DNA from 3 places in the Exiguobacterium sp. s130 genome. Region 3 is predicted to be linked to each of the others. Evidence: riboswitches for the same ligand, from Rfam matches in the RefSeq annotation. Region 3 holds a riboswitch; each other region holds the start of a gene.
The links. Region 3 has a riboswitch for S-adenosylmethionine ahead of HZS85_RS11160 (2,3-diketo-5-methylthiopentyl-1-phosphate enolase). Riboswitches for the same ligand answer to the same signal wherever they lie in the genome.

Region 1 (3,282 bases), on a different contig from region 3:
TCTTCAACACTCCGTTTCTGAGAAGAATTCGTGAACGCATGAACGACATAACAGATCACGATGAATGGGATACCGCAATACAAGGCGACTCGTTGCGTCGGATCAAATCCGATACCAATCAGGGAAATCAAACAGACGACGAAAGCGGCGATCGGTATCAATGGAAAGAGTGGTGTACGATAGACCAATTCGTCGACCATATGCCCTTCGCGGAGGAATTGTTTCCGGAAGCGATACTGCGCAACGCTGATACTCATCCAGACGACGACGACAGCAAGACCGGAAATCGAGACGAGCGCGATATAGACACTTCCTGCTGCATAGATGCTAGAAAGCAAAGCAAGTCCTCCGCCAAGCATGCTGAACAATACAGCTCGAAGTGGAACCCCACTTGGTGTCACCTGGGCGAAGAAGCGCGGAATCATGCGTTCGTTCGCAAGCGACCAAAGCATCCGGGAGGCAGCGTAAAGCCCAGAGTTCGCTGCCGATAAGATCGCTGTCAGAATGACGAAGTTCATCACGTCTGCCGCATACGGAATCCCGATTCGTTCAAACACCGCAACGAATGGACTTTCGAGCACACCCTTCCCTTCCGTTGGCAATAAGACGGCTAATACGATGATCGTACCGACGAAAAAGAGGACGAGTCGCAAAATCGTTGTTCGGATCGCAAGCGGAATCGTCCGCTTCGGATCGACCGCTTCACCCGCTGCGACGCCGATCAATTCCGTTCCTGAGTAAGCAAAGTTCACGGCAAGCATCGTCATGAAGATCGCAAATGCCCCATTTGGAAACAATCCTCCTTCCGTTAAGGAAGAAAAGAATGGTGCCGGGCTACCATCTTGTAATGGGATGAAGCCAACGATCGCTCCCGCACCAAGTAAAATGAAAGCAATGATCGTTACGACCTTAATGGCGGAGAACCAAAACTCGACTTCAGCAAATACGCGGACCTTCAAGACGTTGATACCAAGGATCATCGCAGCGAATAATGCACTGAACACAAAGACTGGAATCGACGGGAACCAACGTTGCATTAAAATGCCTGCTGCCGTGAATTCTGAACCAAGGGCGACCGTCCACGTCAGCCAGTAGAGCCAGGCCACCGTATAACCGGTACCGGGTCCGATATACTTCGTTGCGTACTTATGGAATGATCCGGTTTCCGGCATGTGTACAGCGAGTTCGCCAAGACTTAACATGACTAAGTAGACGACGACGGCTCCGATTAAATACGACAAAATCGTTCCGACACGTCCCGCTTGTTCCAACGTATAACCTGTACTTAAAAATAATCCTGTTCCAATGACGCCTCCTAACGACAGCATGATCAGATGACGTGATTCCATCTTGCGTCGAAACGCTCCGCTCGTTTTCATGAATCCATTTCCTCCTCGTTCCCCCTATTTCAAACAAAAAACGCATCCTCACGGATGCGTCGGTCGACAATTCGGAAATCTTATCGATCGGGTGCAACACCCGCAGGAATTAGCACAGTATCTTTCGACCTGTTGCTGAGGTTTCATAGGGCCAGTCCCTCCACCTCTCTGGATAAGTATGTAATTGTTCCTAACCCTATCAAGTCTTTTCTGAATTGTCAATACAATTCAGAATACTCCTACCAAAAAACATTCCGTATCGTAATGACCCGGAATGTTAGAACACTTTATTTTTTTGCGAATAGATCCGCTGTTTTTAAGGCTGCCCGAACCGCTTTCCGGTTCAATGTTCCTTGCTGATGCTTCATTTTCTTCGTTTGAGCAGCAAGTTGTGCTTTGAGCGCCGCAATTTCTTGATCTTTTTGAGTCGTCGTTGTCTGTTTCTGCAATGCTTTGATTTTCTTATCTTTTTCGGCCAATTGCGCTTTTGCCTGTTTTTGCGCATCCGCGATCTTCTTCTCTTGTTCCGGGAAGAACCGTTCGAAACGGGCGACTGCTTCTTCGAGACTCACGCCAGAAATCGGTTGAACCGGTGGAAGTAGTTCCGCTTGCGCCATTTGACGGTCAAACGGCACATTCTCAGGATAATTCGTCTCTTGGTAAATGTGTTCAAGATCATTCACGTTCAAGAAATCAACGAAGTTGTCGAAGTTACGTGCTTGAACACGTGCCGGACTTTGGAAATCAGCATTGGCTACGACGTCGGATAATTGTGTATCCGCTTTGATGTCGTTCGCCCAAATATGCGTCAACTGATGATAATCCGTTAGTTCGCGCATTCGTGCATCCTTTGGAATGAGGATACTCGGCGTACCCGCAAGCGTTGCTGTGATATTTCCATGCAAGCGCGCACCAAAACTGAGGTCTGCCTGCCCGATGAAATCGAACCATGTTTGTGCGTTCAAGAAGAAACGAACACGATCGTTCATGTAAGCAGGATCCGACATCTTCACCGGATAGTTCGTCACGGACAAATCTGCGATCGGATGCGTTCCTGTATACGTCAATTTCAGTTCCTTCATCCATTGGGGAATGAAGTAATGATTCGGATACTCTTCCATTCCGCGCGTAATGAAATCAAGAACATTTTGTGGTGCTAAACGTGACGAGTTGACCGTAATCATCGACTCGGGCGTAATGTTCGTTTCACGAATATGTAAGTCGCGACCAAACGCGTACATCGAAGGACATCCGATGACACGATGATCAATGCCTTCGCGAAAACCAAGACGCGTCAAGTATTTCGACGTGATTTCCCCACGAAGACCAAGCATGCTTGAGCGCTCAAGTACAGCGCTGACGAATGCTTTGACATCTTCATCGAATGGGAATCCACCGTCTAGATCTGGTTCAAACGGTGCACGTAAGCCTACACCGATGACGACGACTGGAATTTTTAATTTCTTGATAAGGCGGGTGTACTTCCGCAACGTCGGTACGAATTCTTTTCGGAATGCGTCCGCTAACGGAATGACGTAGAGATCGAAGTTGGCATTGATTTCGTCCGCCCGTTCTTCATCGTAATAGTAATAGTCCGGTGTAATCGTCGTTCCTTCTGTCATCAACGTCCGAAAGATACTGTATTGATAAATGAGATTTCCAACGTTTCCTCCAATGGAATTATGTTTCATCAAATAAGGAGCATCGAACTGTTCGAATGGTGTCATACCTGCACGAATAATAATACGTTTCATAATGGATAAACTTCCCCTCTCGTCTGCTTCATTCGTCCTTGCAAGAAAAAATGCGGAAAAATATATTATCACTTTTTTTCAATCTCATTAACAATAGATGAACTTTATTTCGGAAGTCAACGATTCTTAGGGGAAACAGGTCTTTCGTC
Region 2 (3,282 bases), on a different contig from region 3:
CTTGGAGTTATCCGGAACAGGCTCTAACGAAAGTGGCTGGTGTTCCCTTGTATGCAGGATTCATGTATGCAAGTGTCGCAAGTTATGTCTGTCAAGCGTTCCGAAGATTTCATTTACGCTTCACAGCATTTCCACCGCCTTGGCTTGCGATCAGCGTAGGCAGTCTCGTCTATCTCAACTTCTTCACCCACCATTGGATCTTCGATGCACGCTGGCTATTGATGGTCCTCGTCGTCCTTGTCTTCTATAAGTCATGGGTTCATTTTACGATCGAGCAGACGATCTACCGGATGCCGCTCGTCCTATCCTTTTTACTGATTGCCTTTTTCATTTGGATCGCGGAGAACATCGTGACGTTCTTTAAAGGCTGGGTCTATCCGCATCAGGAAGGAGGCTGGGCAGTCGTTGATCTTGGAAAATTGTCTTCTTGGTTCCTGCTTGTGATCATCACGGTTTTGATCGTCATCGTCGCGAAATACAAGCGTCAGGATCCGGCTGTGGAGATATATCAGCGTACATAGACGAAAAATATGACATTTCGTTTGCGATGAAGCGCTTCGATGTTCAACGTTCGTTCTAACATGTGGACGACAACTTGAGCGTGCTTGGCTCAACCAGCAACGAGACGGGAAATTATTGAAAAAAGAGTGAAACATTAGAAATTTTAAGCCGTAGAGTAAGGTGAGAACTTATTTTTCAAGGAGGACCTTACTCATGTCATCTCAATTAAAGAAAGCAGCGAAGGAGTCGCTCAGCGGTCGTTGGGGATTTGCAGTCCTAGCTTTTCTGCTGTTTAGTATTATTCAGGGTGTTCCTAATTTATTTGGATCGGATATCGATGAGCCGTCTAGTAGTATAGATCTCGTTGTATCATTGGTGTCGATTTTATTGATTCCAGTAGGAGTCGGTTGGACATGGATTGCCATGTCGATTGCTCGTGGCGAAGAAACGAAAGTGACGGATTTGTTTGAGCCATATGGTATGTTCCTGAAAGTGGTGGGGCTGGCCATTGTTCAGTTCATCTTTATCGCGCTCTGGACGTTACTCTTAATCATCCCTGGTATCATCAAGTCATTCTCTTACTTGTTGACGTTCTACATCCTTCGAGATGAACCATCGATCGGTATCCTAGAGGCCATCACGCGTTCACGCCAACTCATGGATGGTCACAAGATGGAAGCATTCTTACTCTTCCTATCATTCATTGGTTGGGCATTACTTGTAATCGTTACACTTGGTCTTGCTGTCTTATGGGTTGGACCATACTTCAGCGTCACGCTTGCCAAATTCTATGATCGTGTTCGTGGTGAACAAGCACCAGAGCCAACATCAGATTTCGTCGCACCATATTAATCCGGAATCCCGACACTACGTCGGGATTTTTCTTTGAAATAAATCCGATAGGAAAAGACGGTTTAATGGTTGCTTTAGTTCAATGAATTCTGTACGATGAATGCAACACATCTTATCTAGAGAAGTCGAGGGACTGGCCCGAAGACACTTCAGCAACCCCGCTATGGCGGAAGGTGCTACTTCCAGGAAGGAATACCTTCTGAAGATAAGAGCGGACAGGACAAGATACCGTCGCTCTTTTCGAACTTCGAAAAGAGCGTTTTTTTATGATAAGGGGGACGATGGAGTGGAGTATGGTTTTTGGTTACCGATTTTTGGGGGATGGTTACGTAACGTCGAGGATGAACAGATGCCAGCAACATTCGATTATGCGAAACAAGTCGCACAAACAGCTGAACGCATCGGCTTCTCGACGACGTTGATTGCGGAATTGAACTTGAACGATATCAAAGGCATCAAGGAACCGAGTCTTGAGGCATGGACAACGGCAGCGGCGATTGCTGCAACAACAGAACGCCTTGAGATCATGACAGCGGTTCGTCCCGGGTTCCATAATCCAGCGACGACGGCGAAGATGGCGGCAAACATCGATCAGTTGAGTGGAGGGCGATTTACGCTCAATGTCGTCTCAGCCTGGTGGGCAGAAGAAGCAAAACAATACAACGGTATTTTTACTGCACATGCTGAGCGCTATGCCCGGACGGAAGAGTTCGTCACGGTCATGAAAGGACTATGGGCAGATGCGTCACCGTACAGCTTCTTCGGTCATCACTACACGATCGAACAGGCAGAACTCCATCCGAAACCCGTCCAGCGTCCGGGGATTAAGCTCTACGCTGGTGGAGAGAGTGAAGCCGGAAAACGGACGATCGTCGAACATTGTGATGCCTACGTCATGCATGGAGGCACTGTTGAAGAAGTAGCTCATAAAATCAATGATATGAAAATACGCCGGGAAGCGACGGGACACGCACCGCTTGAGAGCTTCGGTCTTGCTGCCTACATCATTTGTCGGGATACGGAAGAAGAAGCGCTTCTTGAGTGGCAACGCATCACGGACGTTAAGGAAGACAGCGCCGGTTATGCCGGTTATCAAGATTTCATCAGTAAATCGCAACTCGAACAACAGGTCGAACGAAATGATTATTCCGTCTCGAACCGTGGTCTGCGACCGAACTTGATCGGAACACCAGAACAGATTGCCGAACGGATTCTAGCGTTCGAAGCCGTTGGTGTCACGTTGCTCTTGTTACAATTCTCACCACAACTTGAAGAAATGGAACGCTTTGCCCGTGACGTAATGCCACTGGTCGAAGCGAAACGAAAGGTAGGTCAACAATCATGACAAAAATTCATATTCTCCACGAAAACCAAGAATGGACGGATCATCTCATCAAACGTCTCGAAGAACTCAAGTTGCCGTACGAGCAGTGGCACTTAAATGAAGGAATCGTACCGTTAGATGAACTGCCGCCAGAAGGTGTCTTTTACAGTCGTATGAGTGCGTCTTCGCATACGCGGGGGCATCGTTACGCGCCGGAGTTGACGGAAGGGGTCCTCGCTTGGTTAGAAGAGCATGACCGGACCGTCTTTAACGGAACGCGTGCGCTTCGTCTTGAAGTCAGCAAAGTCAATCAATACACGGCGTTGCGGAAGGCTGGGATTCGTGTACCGAAGACGACGGCTGCCGTCGGACGCGATCAAATCGTACAAGCAGCAAAAGAGATCGGTGTTTCGTCATTCATCACGAAACACAACCGTGCCGGGAAAGGTCTCGGCGTCCAGTTATTCCATTCGATTGAAGCACTTGAAGCTTATCTCGACGGTCCGACATTCGACGAACCAGTCGATGGCATCACGTTGATTCAAGAGTATATTCAAGCACCAGAACCGTACATCACACGTTGTGAGTTCGTAGGTGGAAAGTTC
Region 3 (3,282 bases):
CCCGTTCGTGCAATGGGTATCGCAGGCGTTTGGCCAATCGATATGGACGAATGGACCACTAAAATCAGCGACGTTACAGTAAATCTGTTCTTGGTCGAGGAATGGCGCTAAGATTGGTTCGACGAAAAAGTCCATTCCACCGCTGACGATCGAAAAATCGATGCCTTGACGACGACTGTACTGCAGTAACTCCGAAAATCCGTCGCGAATGACTGCACGCTCCAACAAAAAGTCAAGATAGGCTGTTTTTCCGTCAGACGGCAGAAGTGCGAACATTTGCCCGACACCACTCTGAATCGATAACGTCCGGTCGAGTACACCGCGTTTTAACGGTTCGAAGTCACTCGCTGGCGCAAATGCCTGCATGAGTGCGATGATGTTATCCTGTGTCGTCACCGTCCCGTCGAAGTCACAAAGAATCCGTACGGTCATGACTTGATCCCCCAAGCGTCGAGGGCAATTCGTAATTCTTCATGACGCGATGCTGCCGTCGATAGGGATTCATTTGCGAGTGCCGCATCGAGTGCCTGACGGAAAGCAATGACACCAGCCGCAGCACCTTGCGGATGACCATGTACGCCGCCGCCGGCGTTGATGACGGAATCGATCCCGAAGTCTCGTACGAGTTGAGCGACGAGTCCAGGATGAATACCGGCTGAAGCAACCGGGAAGATTGATTTCGTCTGACCGAGACGGGTCGCTTCGACCGCGATACCACGGGCGACATCCTTTGGCAAAGCGACATTGCCGTAAGGAGACGGGAATAGCGTCAAGTCTGCTCCAGCAGCGCGCGGTAATGTGCCGAGTAAGACAGGAGCTGCGACTCCGTGATTCGGGCTAGCGATCAACGCACCGCTATATGCCGGATGATTGAAAATCGGAACGTTGATTTCCGGATCACTTGCCAGTTCGCGTAAGACGTCGAGTCCGTATGTGAAGGTATTCAGCAAGAAAGCAGTCGCTCCAGCATCAATCAATCGCTTGGCTTGATCCTTGAGCGTAAAGACAGGACCGCTGAGTGTGATCGCATATAACGCACGTTTACCGGTCCGTTGGAAGTGAGCATCGATGACCTCACGTCCGATCCGTGCCCGGTCAATCGTTGGTGTCAATGGATTGTCGTATAGGATCTCATCGTCTTTGACGAGATCGATCCCACCAGCGAGTTGTCCTTCGAGTTGATCACGAAGGAACGATAAATCGCGTCCGATGACTCCTTTGAAGATGCTCATTAATAGTGGGCGATCTTCGACACCGATCAAGGAACGGACCCCTTCGATCCCGAACTTTGCACCTGGAAAGTCCGACGTAAATGTATCGGGTAGTAGCAATTCCGTTAATTTGATTTCACCGTCGAGTGAGAGTTTCCCGAAGACGGTCGTCAGAATCGCAGAAAAGTCGCGCGATACGTTATGTTCCGGGTAACGAATCGTGATATATCCTTTGCCATCGCGCTCTTCGGTATGTACGACTTCCCCTTTGAACGAGGCAAGTTGTTGTTGTTCGAGATGATTCAGTTCCGTCCAAGAACCGACTGTCAGACCAAGCGCGAGTTGTTCAGCGCGCTGCTCGAGTCGATCACGGGCAGTCAATTGATAAGTAGCAGTGATATAAGCCATGTCTTTCCTCCTTCAACAAAAAAATGGTCTCTCGTCAGCGACAAGAGACCATGAATGATTCGAACGTGGACTCTTATCTGTCAGCTTAGTAGCTGCAAGAATTAGCACCGTGCCAAAAGGTCGGTTGCTGCGACATCGTAGGGCTTGTCCCTCCGTCTGCTCTTGATAAGAATTGGATGAAATTGTGAAATCTAATTGCAATTTTTACATGAGAATCGCCACTTGTCAAACTATTTTTAGAAAATTTATTTTTTTGAAAATACTCTTTCTATAGATGACTTAAAAATGATATCCGTTTCTGCTTGATTTCGATTTGACAGCGAGGAAGTCGATTGCGTAAGATTCAAATCAATATCACACACGACAACTACATACGACTCTTATCGCGAGTTGGCAGAGGGAATTGGCCCGATGACGCCGCAGCAACCGACCACTGGGCACGGTGCTACATCCAACAGACGTTTCGTCTGAGAGATAAGAGGACGCAGTGACTTTTCTGCGCCTCTTTTCGATGACGAAAAGAGGCGCTTTTTCGTGTATCACATAGGGGGAAACTGAGATGACATATAAAGCATTCACAGAACAGGACGCGATTGATTGTGTTCGGACATTAGGACTGATCGGCGATGGAGCCGTCGAAGCAGAAGAGATTGGCGACGGGAACCTCAACCTCGTCTTTCGGATTCGAGAAGGCGAACATCGCTTGATTTTAAAACAAGCATTACCATATGCGAAGGTCGTCGGGGAGAGCTGGCCGTTATCGCTCGAACGAGCGTGGATCGAGCAATCCGCACTCCGTGAATTCGCACGGCATGCCGTACCGTTCGTGCCACGTGTTTTTCATGCTAGTCATGAAGAGGCATATACGGTCATGGAAGATCTTTCACATCTGACGATCGTTCGAAGTGGTTTACTCGCAGGTGAACAGTATCCGTTGCTTGCGGAACATATCGGTTCTTATCTCGCTCGGACGTTATTCCATACATCGGACTTTGCGCTTGGTCCGGTTGAAAAGAAACGTGTCGCCCGAACGTACTACAATCCAGACATGTGCGACATCACGGAAAAATTAATCTTCACGGATCCGTTTCATGACGCGGAGACGAACGAGATTGAAGCCGGGCTTGAAGAAGAGGTGGCACGTCTATGGGCGGACGATGAGTTGAAACGCGAAGTCGCAAAACTCGAAGCGCTTTTCATCACGAAAGGAGATGCGTTGTTACACGGCGATCTACATACAGGAAGCATCTTTGCTTCGGCAACGGAAACGAAAGTCATCGATCCAGAATTCGCCTTTTATGGTCCATTCGGATTTGATGTCGGACAGTTCATCGCCCACTTATTCTTTGCAGCATACCCGGATTATTCAGCACTTCGTGATGCCCGGATTCGCGACATCGATACGTTCTGGCTGACGTTCGCTTCGACGTTCCGTGCCTTATGGGAACGCGAAGCCGTCGAACCATTCCGGACATCGGGACTCGTCGACGATGTACTGAGCACGATTCTGCAGGATGCACTCGGCTTTGCCGGTTGCGAACTGATTCGTCGGACGATCGGACTCGCACCGGTCGCTGATTTAGAAACGATTAGTTCTATGACGGAACGACTAGAACGAAAACAACATGCTTTACGTTTAGGATCGGCGTTAATCAAACGTCGG

Region 1: another riboswitch for S-adenosylmethionine. It lies ahead of HZS85_RS13975 (amino acid permease); the one in region 3 lies ahead of HZS85_RS11160 (2,3-diketo-5-methylthiopentyl-1-phosphate enolase).
Region 2: another riboswitch for S-adenosylmethionine. It lies ahead of HZS85_RS14105 (LLM class flavin-dependent oxidoreductase); the one in region 3 lies ahead of HZS85_RS11160 (2,3-diketo-5-methylthiopentyl-1-phosphate enolase).

What each region holds. Positions count from the first base shown of each region.
Region 1 covers NZ_JACSNI010000006.1:66,085-69,366, reverse strand. Annotated here, with positions in the region: gene HZS85_RS13975 (amino acid permease) at 1-1,379, opposite strand, end outside; gene mmuM (homocysteine S-methyltransferase) at 1-1, opposite strand, end outside; SAM riboswitch class I at 1,457-1,558, opposite strand; gene HZS85_RS13970 (polysaccharide pyruvyl transferase family protein) at 1,667-3,133, opposite strand.
Region 2 covers NZ_JACSNI010000006.1:91,572-94,853, forward strand. Annotated here, with positions in the region: gene HZS85_RS14095 (DUF817 domain-containing protein) at 1-521, shown strand, start outside; gene HZS85_RS14100 (DUF975 family protein) at 715-1,353, shown strand; SAM riboswitch class I at 1,463-1,565, shown strand; gene HZS85_RS14105 (LLM class flavin-dependent oxidoreductase) at 1,640-2,698, shown strand; gene HZS85_RS14110 (ATP-grasp domain-containing protein) at 2,695-3,282, shown strand, end outside.
Region 3 covers NZ_JACSNI010000004.1:27,751-31,032, reverse strand. Annotated here, with positions in the region: gene HZS85_RS11165 (2-hydroxy-3-keto-5-methylthiopentenyl-1-phosphate phosphatase) at 1-432, opposite strand, end outside; gene HZS85_RS11160 (2,3-diketo-5-methylthiopentyl-1-phosphate enolase) at 429-1,619, opposite strand; SAM riboswitch class I at 1,690-1,791, opposite strand; SAM riboswitch class I at 1,997-2,100, shown strand; gene mtnK (S-methyl-5-thioribose kinase) at 2,179-3,282, shown strand, end outside.